DNA from 3 places in the Tepidiforma sp. genome. Region 3 is predicted to be linked to each of the others. Evidence: riboswitches for the same ligand, from Rfam matches in the RefSeq annotation. Region 3 holds a riboswitch; each other region holds the start of a gene.

Region 1 (3,262 bases), on a different contig from region 3:
CCCGGCCATCGACATCGTGGTGCGGACGCACAGCGAAGGCGAGCGGGCGTTCCTCGAAGAGCACGGCGCGGACGAGGCGGTGCTGGGCGAGCTGGAGCTGGCGCTGGAGATGAGCCGCCACACGCTGAAGGCGTTCCGCGTCGGCGAGCCGGCGGTCGCGGCGATCCTCGCCCGGATGCGGTCACGCGCCGGCTGAGGGCGAGGGCGCGGCCTCCGGTTCGAGCGCCGGCCGCCGGGCGAACAGCGAGCGGGCGCGGTCGAGTTCGGCGAGCAGGAGGAAGCCGGCCACGAGGAGCGCCATCCCTGCGAGCGTGACCCGCGCGCCGGCGTAGGTGGTCCCGATGCCGAGGGCGAGGAGCGGCAGCGAAATCGCCGTCTCCGTGATGGTGAGCTGCACGGCGAAGACGCGGCCGTGCTGGCCCGGCGGGGCCGTCTCGGTGAGGGCGACGCGGCCGGCGATGAGCAGGCCAGAGAGCGACGCGCCGAGCAGGAAGGCGACCGGGATGGCGACCGCGAAGGTGGTGTTCATCTCCGCTTCGAGCCGGGCGACGGGCGGGATGTGGCTGTACTGGGCGACCGCCGTGATGCCGTAATCGAGCGCCGCCAGCGCGGCGAGCGCGGCGACGAGCCCGAGGAGCGAGAGGCGCAGCACCTCGTGGGCGCGGGCGAGGGTGAGTTCGCGGCTGCACCACCAGAGCCCGGCGAGGACGCCGAGGATGCCCGGCACGAACAGGTAGGCGATCGCCTCCCAGCCGAGGCCGAGGTCGCGCTCGAGGTAGAACGGGAGCGCGACGACGATGCCCTTGGAGACGACCATCTTGAGGCCGAGGGCGATGACGGCGTAGCGGGCGATCGATTCGCGGCCGAAGAACCGCATCGTCGCGCCGAAGGAGAGCGCGGCGCGGGCGCTGCCAGCGGCAAACGCCCGCGCCAGCGGAGCGACACGCACGGCCAGCACCACGGTCAGGAGAAAGAGGAGGGACAAACCGACTGCGGCGCCGATGACCATGGCCGTGGGACCGCCAAGGAAGTAGAGCGCGGGGGCGAGCACGAGCATGCCAGCGCCCTGCCCCGCGTACTGGAGCGCGGCGAACCACGAGTGCACCCGGCCGACGTGCGCATCCTGCAGGGGGCGCACGAGGGCGAGTTCGGCCGGGGTGAAGACCTGCGAACCGGTGGAGTAGAGGAAGGCGAGCACCCACGCGCTGGTGCCGCCATCGAGCCACCAGATGCCGGCCGCCACGGGGAGCAGCCGGAGCAGCGCCCCCGCGGCGTAGCCCCGCCCCGGCCCGAGCCGGTCGGCGAGCGAGCCGCCCGGCAGCCCGAGCACGATGGACGGGATGAGCATCGCGATGAAGAGGCTCGAAAGGTCGAGCGCGGGCTTCGAACTGGTGCCCGCGACGAGGAAGAGCGCAGCCAGCCAGATGTTCTGGGACGCTTGCGCGGTGAAGCGCGCGGCGTAGGTGAGCGTGCGTTCGAAGCGGAGCGACGGCGCGGCGGCGGACACCCGTGTTCCCCCGGAGACGATCTCGGTGGCGGCGCCGCCGGGAGGCGGGCCGCCGGGTTCGTCGAGAGACCGGGCTTTCAGGTGCCGCGTCTCTCCCAAGAGCCTGCGAGGTTAGCTGCCGGGTTCGGCATTGGGAGTTGCCTACGCGCTCGCGCGCGATTCACCCCGAGTGGTTGGGTCCCCCGCTCCCCGCGTGCGCGGGGATTCGGCTTCGCACACTATACGGCACGCGTGAGCGTTTCGTGTGCAGACCGTTAACGTGCAGCGAACGACCGCGCCGGGCGCTCAGCTCACGCGCTGGACGCCGAAGACCGTGCGGCTGCCGTCGAGGTCTTCCTCGGCGCGGACGGCGCCGGCCGGCGGCTCGCCGGCGGTGAGTTCGATGGCTAGCGTCTCCCCGCTGATGTAGGCGGCGTGGCTGGCGACCACCCGCTCCACCTCGGCGTCGCCGGCGACCCACGCGCGGATGCGGTCGGCCAGCTCGAAGCCGGCCTCGCGGCGGAGGTCCTGCAGCCGGCGGACGATTTCGCGGGCGAGCCCCTCGTCGGCGAGTTCGGGCGTGATGGCGGTCGTCACGGCGACGGTGTAGCCGGCCTCCTGCGCGGCGGCGTAGCCCTCCCGGTCCTGCGCCTGCAGCAGGATGTCGCCGGGCTCGAGCTCGATGCCGGCCACCGTGAGGCCGCGCCCACGGCGGACGGCGGCGGCCACCTCCGCCGGGTCGAGCGCGGCGAGCCCCTGCCGGATGGCGCCGACCGCCTGGCCGTGCTTCGGGCCGAGGACGGGGAGGTTCGGCTTCACGTCGTAGGCCACCACCTCGGTCTCGTCGTCGATGAGGCGGAGCGCCTTCGCGTTCAGTTCTTCGAGGACGAGGTGGCGGTTCCGTTCGACGACGGCAGCCTCGGCGGCATCGCGCAGCTTCACGACGACTTCGGCGACAGGCTGGCGGACCTTGATGCTGGCCTTCGCGCGGGCGGCCCGGCCGAGCGAGCAGAGCCGCTTGATGAGCTGGGTCTCGGCGTTCAGCCGGTCGTCGATGCGGCTGGCGTCGGCCTCCGGCCATGCGGCGAGGTGGACGCTCTCCGGCGCGGCGGGGTCGACGGAGCGGACGAGGTTCTGCCAGAGCTCCTCGGCGACGAACGGGGTGAACGGCGCGAGCAGCTTCGCGAGCGTCACGAGCGCCGCGTAGAGCGTTTCGTAGGCGCTCTGCTTGTCGGCGTCGCCTTCGGCAGCGCCCCGCCAGAAGCGGCGGCGGGAGCGGCGCACGTACCAGTTCGAAAGGTCGTCGACGAAGGCTTCGATGGCGCGGGCGGCGTCCGTCGGGTCGTACTCCTCGAGCTCGGCGGTGACCTTCGCGACGAGGGCGTTCAGCTCGCTCAGCAGCCACCTGTCGATCTCGGCCGCCGGTTCGAACCGGCCGCCGGAGGGCCGGAAGCCGTCGATGTTGGCGTAGCTGACGAAGAAGCTGTAGGTGTTCCAGAGGGTGAGGAGGAAGCGCCGGAGGCCCTCCTCCACGAGGCCGGCGCTGAAGCGGCGGGGCATGCCGGCGGGGCTGGCGGCGTACATGTACCAGCGGGTCGCATCGGCGCCGTGCTTCTCGATCACCGTCCACGGGTCGACGGTGTTGCCCCGGCTCTTCGACATCTTGTTGCCTTTTTCGTCGTTGATGTGGCCGAGGCAGATGACGTTCTTGTAGGCGATGCCATCCGGGATGGCGCCGGCGGCCTTCAGCAGGGTGGCCTCGGCGTGGAGGGTGTA
Region 2 (3,262 bases), on a different contig from region 3:
CGGGCCTTCGGCGCCGAGCGGTACGGCGCCCTCGCCAAGCGCGATATCGATGACCTCCGCGCCGGCGCCCGCGTCGACCCCACCGAGCACAAAGAGGACCCGCTCGATTTCGCCCTCTGGAAGGCTGCCAAGCCCGGCGAGCCGAGCTGGGAAAGCCCGTGGGGCCCCGGCCGCCCCGGCTGGCACATCGAGTGCTCCGCCATGGCCCTCGAAACCCTCGGCGAGCAGATCGACATCCACGGCGGCGGGATGGACCTCATCTTCCCCCACCACACCAACGAAATCGCCCAGACCGAGGCCTACACCGGCAAGCCCCCCTTCGCCCGCATCTGGATGCACAACGCCCTCCTCCAGCTCGGCAGCGAAAAGATGTCGAAGTCCATCGGCAACCTGGTCTCCATCCAGGAGGCCCTCGACCGGTACGGCGCCGATGCCCTCCGCCTCTTCGTCATCACCAGCCACTACCGCAGCCCCGTCACCTACTCCGAAGAGGCCCTCGAAGCCGCGAAGGCCGGCGCCGAGCGCCTCCGCCATGCCGCCTTCGCCCCCGGCGGCAGCCAGCCCGCCGGCATCGACCACGAAGCCGTCCGCGCCCGCTTCATCGAAGCCATGGACGACGACCTCAACACGCCGCGCGCCCTCGCCGCCCTCTTCGAACTCGCCCGCGAGATCAACCGCGCCGCCGCCGCCGGCGGCGATGTCGCCCCCGCCCAGGGTGTGCTCCGCGAACTGTGCGGCGTCCTCGGCCTCACCCTCCAGGCCCCCGCCGGCCGCCGCCGCGAAGCCGCGCCCTTCATCGACCTCCTCGTCGAACTCCGCGCCGAGCTGCGCGCCGCGAAGCAGTGGGCCCTCGCCGACCGCATCCGCGACCGCCTCGCCGACCTCGGCATCGACCTCAAGGACAGCCCCGACGGCACCACCTGGAGCGAGCGCTGAGCCGCCCCGCCGGCCCGATTGTTATGCGATTGCAACGCCGAAACAGGCAGTTCGTAGCACACGCCGCGCCCCGCCCGTGATACGGTGACTCGTGCCGAACCCCGCCGCAGCCGGCGGGGGCGGGGGAACCACTCCCTGGGGTGTATTGCGCGAGCAGGCGCATAGGCGACTTCCGACGCCGAACCCGTCAGCTAACCCCGCAGGCGTTCGGAGGGCACCGCCCCGGCCCTCCCCGGAATCCGAACAGGCCCGCCGGCCCTCCCACCGGAGGCGCGGCGCGGCCCCACGACGGCATCGCCAGGAGGTTCTGCCATGACTTCAGCACCCACGTCCTATTCCGGCACCTTCGCTCCGCTCCAGGCGGATGGCTCCGTCTTCACCATCCGCGACCCCCTCGCCGAGGCCCGCGACCTGCTCCGCCACGCCGCCCGGCTCCCCTTCCATGCCAACCAGCCGCAGGCGTGGCAGAGCGCCTTCCGCCAGGCCGTCACCGACGCCCGCGCCGCCATCCGCCACCACATCTGGAGCGCCGAGCTCCCCGATTCGCCCCTCAACCTCGCCGAGATGCTCGAACCCCGGCTCATGCCCCGCGTCGACCAGCAGCGCGAAGAGCACGAAGCGTTCTCGCGCAAGATCGACGAGCTCGTCGCCGAGGCCAGCGCCCCCGGCGATATCGACATCTGGAAGATGATCGAGCTCAGCGAGCAGGCCATCCTCCTCGAAATGGCCCTCGCCCGCCACCACAACCGCCTCACCCAGATCGTCTTCGAAACCACCCACCGCGACCTCGGCGAAGCCGGCTGACGCGCCCCCGCGGGGCGGACCGCGAACTCCCGCGGTTCGCCCCTTGACAACGCTTCGCCGTATCGAAACGATCATGCCGCCGGCGATCCCCGTAAGGACGTCGAGCCTGCTACACGAACCGCCTGCACGTTCAACGAGCGTCCGCCTGGACCCGCGTGGCCGGTACGGACCGGGAAGTTGAGCCGGAACCAGCGCCCCGTGCGCCCCCTGCCAAGCCCCGTGTCGTCCCCGCCTCGCACGCACCGAAGCGGGGACGTTTGCTGAACGGCCGGCGGCACGCCGGAGGGGACAGCACCATGCGCGTGATGATGAGCGGCAAAATCCACCGCGCCACCGTCACAGGCGCCAACCTCGATTACGAGGGCTCCATCACCATCGACCCGGACCTCATGGAGGCCGCCAACATCCTCCCCTACGAACAGGTCCACGTCGTCGACGTGACCAACGGCGCCCGCCTCGAAACCTACGCCATCCGCGGCGAACGCGGCTCCGGCGAAATCTGCGTCAACGGCGCCGCCGCCCACCTCGTCCACCGCGGCGATATCGTCATCATCATCGCCTACCAGCACCTCACCGACGCCGAGGCGCAGGCCATCGCGCCCCGCCGCGTCTTCGTCGATGCCCACAACCGCATCACCAGTGTCGAAGCGGGCGACGGCTACAGCCACAACCCGCGCGAACTCGCCGGCAGCGCCGCCGGCTGATTCCCGCGCGCACCGCGCGAAGGAGGGGCACCGGGCCATGGGACGGCTCTCGATCCACAAACTCAAAGAATGGAAAGCCCAGGGGCGGCGGTTCGCGATGATCACCGCCTACGACTACCCCACCGCCCGCCTCGTCGAACAGGCCGGCATCCCCATCATCCTCGTCGGCGACTCCCTCGGCTCCGTCGTCCTCGGCTACGACTCCACCATCCCCGTCACCATGGACGACATCGTCTACCACACCCGCGCCGTCGTCCGCGCCACCGAAAAAGCCATCGTCGTCGCCGATATGCCCTTCATGAGCTACCAGGCCGACCCGAATGAGGCGATGCGCAACGCCGGCCGCCTCCTCAAAGAAGGCGGCGCCACCGCCGTCAAGCTCGAAGGCGGCAGCCAGCTCGCCCCGCTGGTCCGCCGCATGGTCGACGCCGGCATCCCCGTCATGGGTCACCTCGGCCTCACCCCGCAGTCGGTCAACCAGTTCGGCGGCCACAAGGTGCAGGGCAAGACGCCGGCCGCCGCCGCGAAGCTCATCGCCGACGCCCGCGCCCTCGAAGAAGCCGGCGCCTTCGCCGTCGTCCTCGAAACCATCCCCGCGCCGCTCGCCCGCATGGTCACCGAGCGCATCGCCATCCCCACCATCGGCATCGGCGCCGGGCCCCACTGCGACGGCCAGGTGCAGGTCCTCCACGACATGCTCGGCATCTACGACGACCGCCGGCCGCTCAAGCACGCGAAGCGCTACGCCGTCCTCGGCGAAGCCATCCGCGAGGCCGTCCGCGCCTACATCGGCGAGGTCGAAGGCGGCCAGTTCCCCA
Region 3 (3,262 bases):
GTCGAGCATCGACTGGGCCTCTTCGACGCTTTCGAGGCGGACGATGCCCTTGCGGATGGCGTAGCGGATGAGGTCGGTGCGGTTGCGGGCGTGGAGCTTGGCCATGATGTGGGCCTTGTGGGCCTCGACGGTCTTGACGGAAATGTAGAGCTCGTTGGCGATGCCCTGGTTGGTGTACCCCTCGGCGATGAGCTGGAGGACTTCGCGCTCGCGGCTGGTGAGGGTATCCATGCCGTTGCGCTGGTCGGAGCGCTTCGCCTGGTAGAGGACTTCGGCGAGGTCGAAGCCTTCGGAGAGGGCGCTGGAGAAGTAGCTGTTGCCGCGGTGGACCGTCTGGATGGCGAGGACGAGTTCGGAAACGTCGGACTTCTTGATGATGTAGCCGGAGGCGCCGGAGCGGATGGCATCGAGCAGCTGGTCTTCATCGACGAAGCCGCTGAGCATGACGACGCGGGTGGCGGGGGCGATGCGGCGGATTTGGCGGGTGGCTTCGAGGCCGTTGAGGCCGGGCATGACGACGTCCATGAGGACGACGTCGGGCTGGAGGCGCTCGACCGCCTGGACGGCTTCGCGGCCGTTTTCGACGTCGGCGACGACTTCGAGTTCGGGCTGCGCCTCGAGGAGCATCCGGAGGGCCTGGCGGATGACGGCGTGGTCATCGACGAGGAGGATGCGGATGGGAGCTGCGGCGCGGGCCGGGCCGTTCGTCGGGCGGGCCGGGAAGGTCCGTGGCTGGGGGCGCAGTTGGTTCACAGGTCGAACTCCTCAGGTAGTCTCCGGCGGCGGCGGGGAGGTGCCGTGCCGTTGGGGTTGCCCGTGTGGGGAACCCGGCGACAGGGAGGAGTCTAGGGGCTGCCTCGCGGGGGCGTATTGGCGAAAACCCTGATCCTCGGCGGCGAACTCCCGGTGGTGAGGGGCGCCGCGCGGCGAGATCGGGGGAATCCCGCGGCCCCGCTGCGGGGGCCGCGGCCCGCATCAGATGGTGAAGAAGGCGCGCTCGGTGTGGCCGGGCTCGACGAGCAGATGGATTTCGGAGCGGAGGGCCATGATGTGGGTGTCGTTGGCGGTGCGCTCGGCGGATTCTTCGGAATCGTAGATGGCGAGGCGGGCGATTTCGCCGCTGTCGTCGTGGGGACGCATCAGGTAGTGGACCTGGCAGCCGGCGTGGGCGGCAGCGGCGGCATCGAGTTTGCGCAGGAGTTCTTCGCAGCGGGCTTCTTCGCCGCGGCGGGGCTTCATGATGGACAGGCGAATGTACGGCATGGGTGTGCTCTGCTACCTCCGGAGCGCGAATTCTAGGGCGCGGCGGTGCTGACGAAAAGGCGGGACCCCCGCGGTTGCGGGGGTCCCGGTTCCAGGGCGCTGGTTCGGCCGCGGATCAGAGCCGGAGCTTGCCGTGCGAGGGCTGGCGGCGGCGCTGGCGCTGGGGCAGGGCCGCTTCCTCGGCGGCGAGGTCGACGGGCGGGCTGGTGAGCACTTCGTGGACGTAGCCGCACATGATGCAGCTGCCGTAGGTGCCGTGCCAGTCGCGCTCGACGATGATGGAGCCGCGGCACTTGGGGCAGGACTTCGGCGGTGCTTCCTGCAGAGCTGGCATGACGATTCCCTCCTCTTCCTTTCGATAAAGAGCCGTTATGGTGACCTTCGAGGACAGAAAAAAAGACCTCGAAACGAGCTACCTGCTCGCCAGGCCTTCCAGACTGCCGACGGGGTTAGCTGACGGGCTCGGGCGGAAGGCGCCCTGGCGGCCGGGTGGCCGCGTTCGCCCCGGGGTGATGGGTCCCCCGCTGCGCCGCTGTGGCGCACTAGGCAGGTGGTGCACTGAACCGAACGCGCATGCGAACGACGACGAACGCCGTTCACTCGGCGCAAGCTACCCAATGCGCCGGGGGCTGTCAATAGGTCTTTGCGCTTTTCGTCACAAATTTACCGGGTGGTCCGGGAAGCGCCCTACGCCCCGGCGGGAGGTTCGCGCAGCTCGCCTTCGAGGAGCGCCATGAGGTGGAGGTCGTGCCAGCGGCCGTATTTCCACACCGCCTGCCGCCGGGTGCCTTCGCGCTGGAAGCCGAGCCGCTCGTAGAGGCGGATGGCGCGCTCGTTCTCCGCGAAGACCCAGAGTTCGATGCGGTGGAGGTTCATCATCTCGAAGCCGAAGCGGCAGAGGGTCGCGACGGCGTCGGTGCCGTAGCCGCCGTGCCAGCGGGTGCGGTCGCCGATGGCGATGCCGAGTTCGGCGCAGCGGTCCTCGGGGCTGGACGTGCGGAGATCGGCGCCGCCGATGAGCTGGCTGTCGAGCAGGGCTTCGATGGCGAAGCTGGCGTTCGCGTAGGCCGGCCGGGAGTGGGCGGCGAGGAACTCCTCCTCCGTCCGGTGGGAGACGGGGTAGCGGAGGCTGAGGTAGCGGGTGACCTCCGGGTCGTTGAACCAGCGGTGGAGCTGGTCAGCGTCGCGCGGCTCGCGGGCGCGGAGCCGGATGAGGCGGCCTTCGAAGGGACTCGGGGGAGCGGGCTCGTCCATGACGGCAGGATGCACCCGGCAGCGGGCTACGTCGAGGCGAGGGCGCCGGCGGCGAGGGCGAGCGCGAGCGCGGCGAAGGCCGGGCCGAGCGCGGCCGCGCGGGGGTCGTTCGCACGGCCGGCCAGCAGCCCCGCGCCGGGCCCGGCGGCGAGGGCGAAGGCTGCGAGCAGCGCGTAGGCATCGGCCGGGCCGGGGCCGAAGAAGCGGAGCGCCGGCGCGGCGGCGAGGAGGACGGCCGGCGCGGCGAGGGCGGCCGCGAAGGCGAGCCACGGCCGGGGGCGGCGCTCGAGGACGGTGCCGGAGACCGCGAGGGCGGCGAAGCCGAGCAGGAGGCCGAGCGCACCGCCGGCGCTGGCCGCGGGAAGCGGGCGCAGCGACGGGAGCGGCCAGCGCGCGGCCCGGATGGCGGCAGCCTCGCCTTCGATGAGGTCGCCGGCGGCGAGCCGCGAGGCGACGAACGCGTCGCGGGACGCGGCATCGGCGCCGAGGAGGAGGCGGATGTCGGCGGGGCCGAAGTCGGCGTCGTCGCCGATGGCCGCGCGGAGGTCGTCGAGCGTCTCGCGGTGGGCGCGCACCTCGTTGGCGAGGGCGTAGCGGTCCGGCGCGCCGGGCGGGATGAGCCCGAGCGCCTGGACGGCTTCGGCGTAGGCGACCGGATCGGATGCGGCGGTGCGGAGGAGTTCGTGGCGGCCGTGCGCGCCGAAGGCGAGCGCGAGCGCGAGCCCGGCGAGGATCGCCGCGCCGA

Evidence for each region. A riboswitch is a leader RNA that binds a small molecule or an ion and turns the genes downstream of it on or off. The one in region 3 is predicted to bind cyclic di-AMP.
Region 1: linked by a shared signal. The riboswitch ahead of N2041_RS08680 (MFS transporter) and the one ahead of N2041_RS10655 (hypothetical protein) in region 3 are both predicted to bind cyclic di-AMP.
Region 2: linked by a shared signal. The riboswitch ahead of N2041_RS07680 (hypothetical protein) and the one ahead of N2041_RS10655 (hypothetical protein) in region 3 are both predicted to bind cyclic di-AMP.

The regions. Positions count from the first base shown of each region.
Region 1 is NZ_JANZZD010000013.1:67,797-71,058, reverse strand. Features, by position in the region: gene N2041_RS08685 (cation:proton antiporter) at 1-196, shown strand, start outside; gene N2041_RS08680 (MFS transporter) at 182-1,606, opposite strand; cyclic di-AMP (ydaO/yuaA leader) riboswitch at 1,593-1,728, opposite strand; gene ileS (isoleucine--tRNA ligase) at 1,793-3,262, opposite strand, start outside.
Region 2 is NZ_JANZZD010000011.1:40,139-43,400, reverse strand. Features, by position in the region: gene cysS (cysteine--tRNA ligase) at 1-936, shown strand, start outside; cyclic di-AMP (ydaO/yuaA leader) riboswitch at 1,019-1,156, shown strand; gene N2041_RS07680 (hypothetical protein) at 1,249-1,740, shown strand; gene panD (aspartate 1-decarboxylase) at 2,037-2,444, shown strand; gene panB (3-methyl-2-oxobutanoate hydroxymethyltransferase) at 2,482-3,262, shown strand, end outside.
Region 3 is NZ_JANZZD010000020.1:10,392-13,653, reverse strand. Features, by position in the region: gene N2041_RS10665 (response regulator transcription factor) at 1-753, opposite strand, end outside; gene N2041_RS10660 (antibiotic biosynthesis monooxygenase) at 976-1,239, opposite strand; gene N2041_RS10655 (hypothetical protein) at 1,379-1,597, opposite strand; cyclic di-AMP (ydaO/yuaA leader) riboswitch at 1,688-1,822, opposite strand; gene N2041_RS10650 (GNAT family protein) at 1,951-2,517, opposite strand; gene N2041_RS10645 (hypothetical protein) at 2,544-3,262, opposite strand, start outside.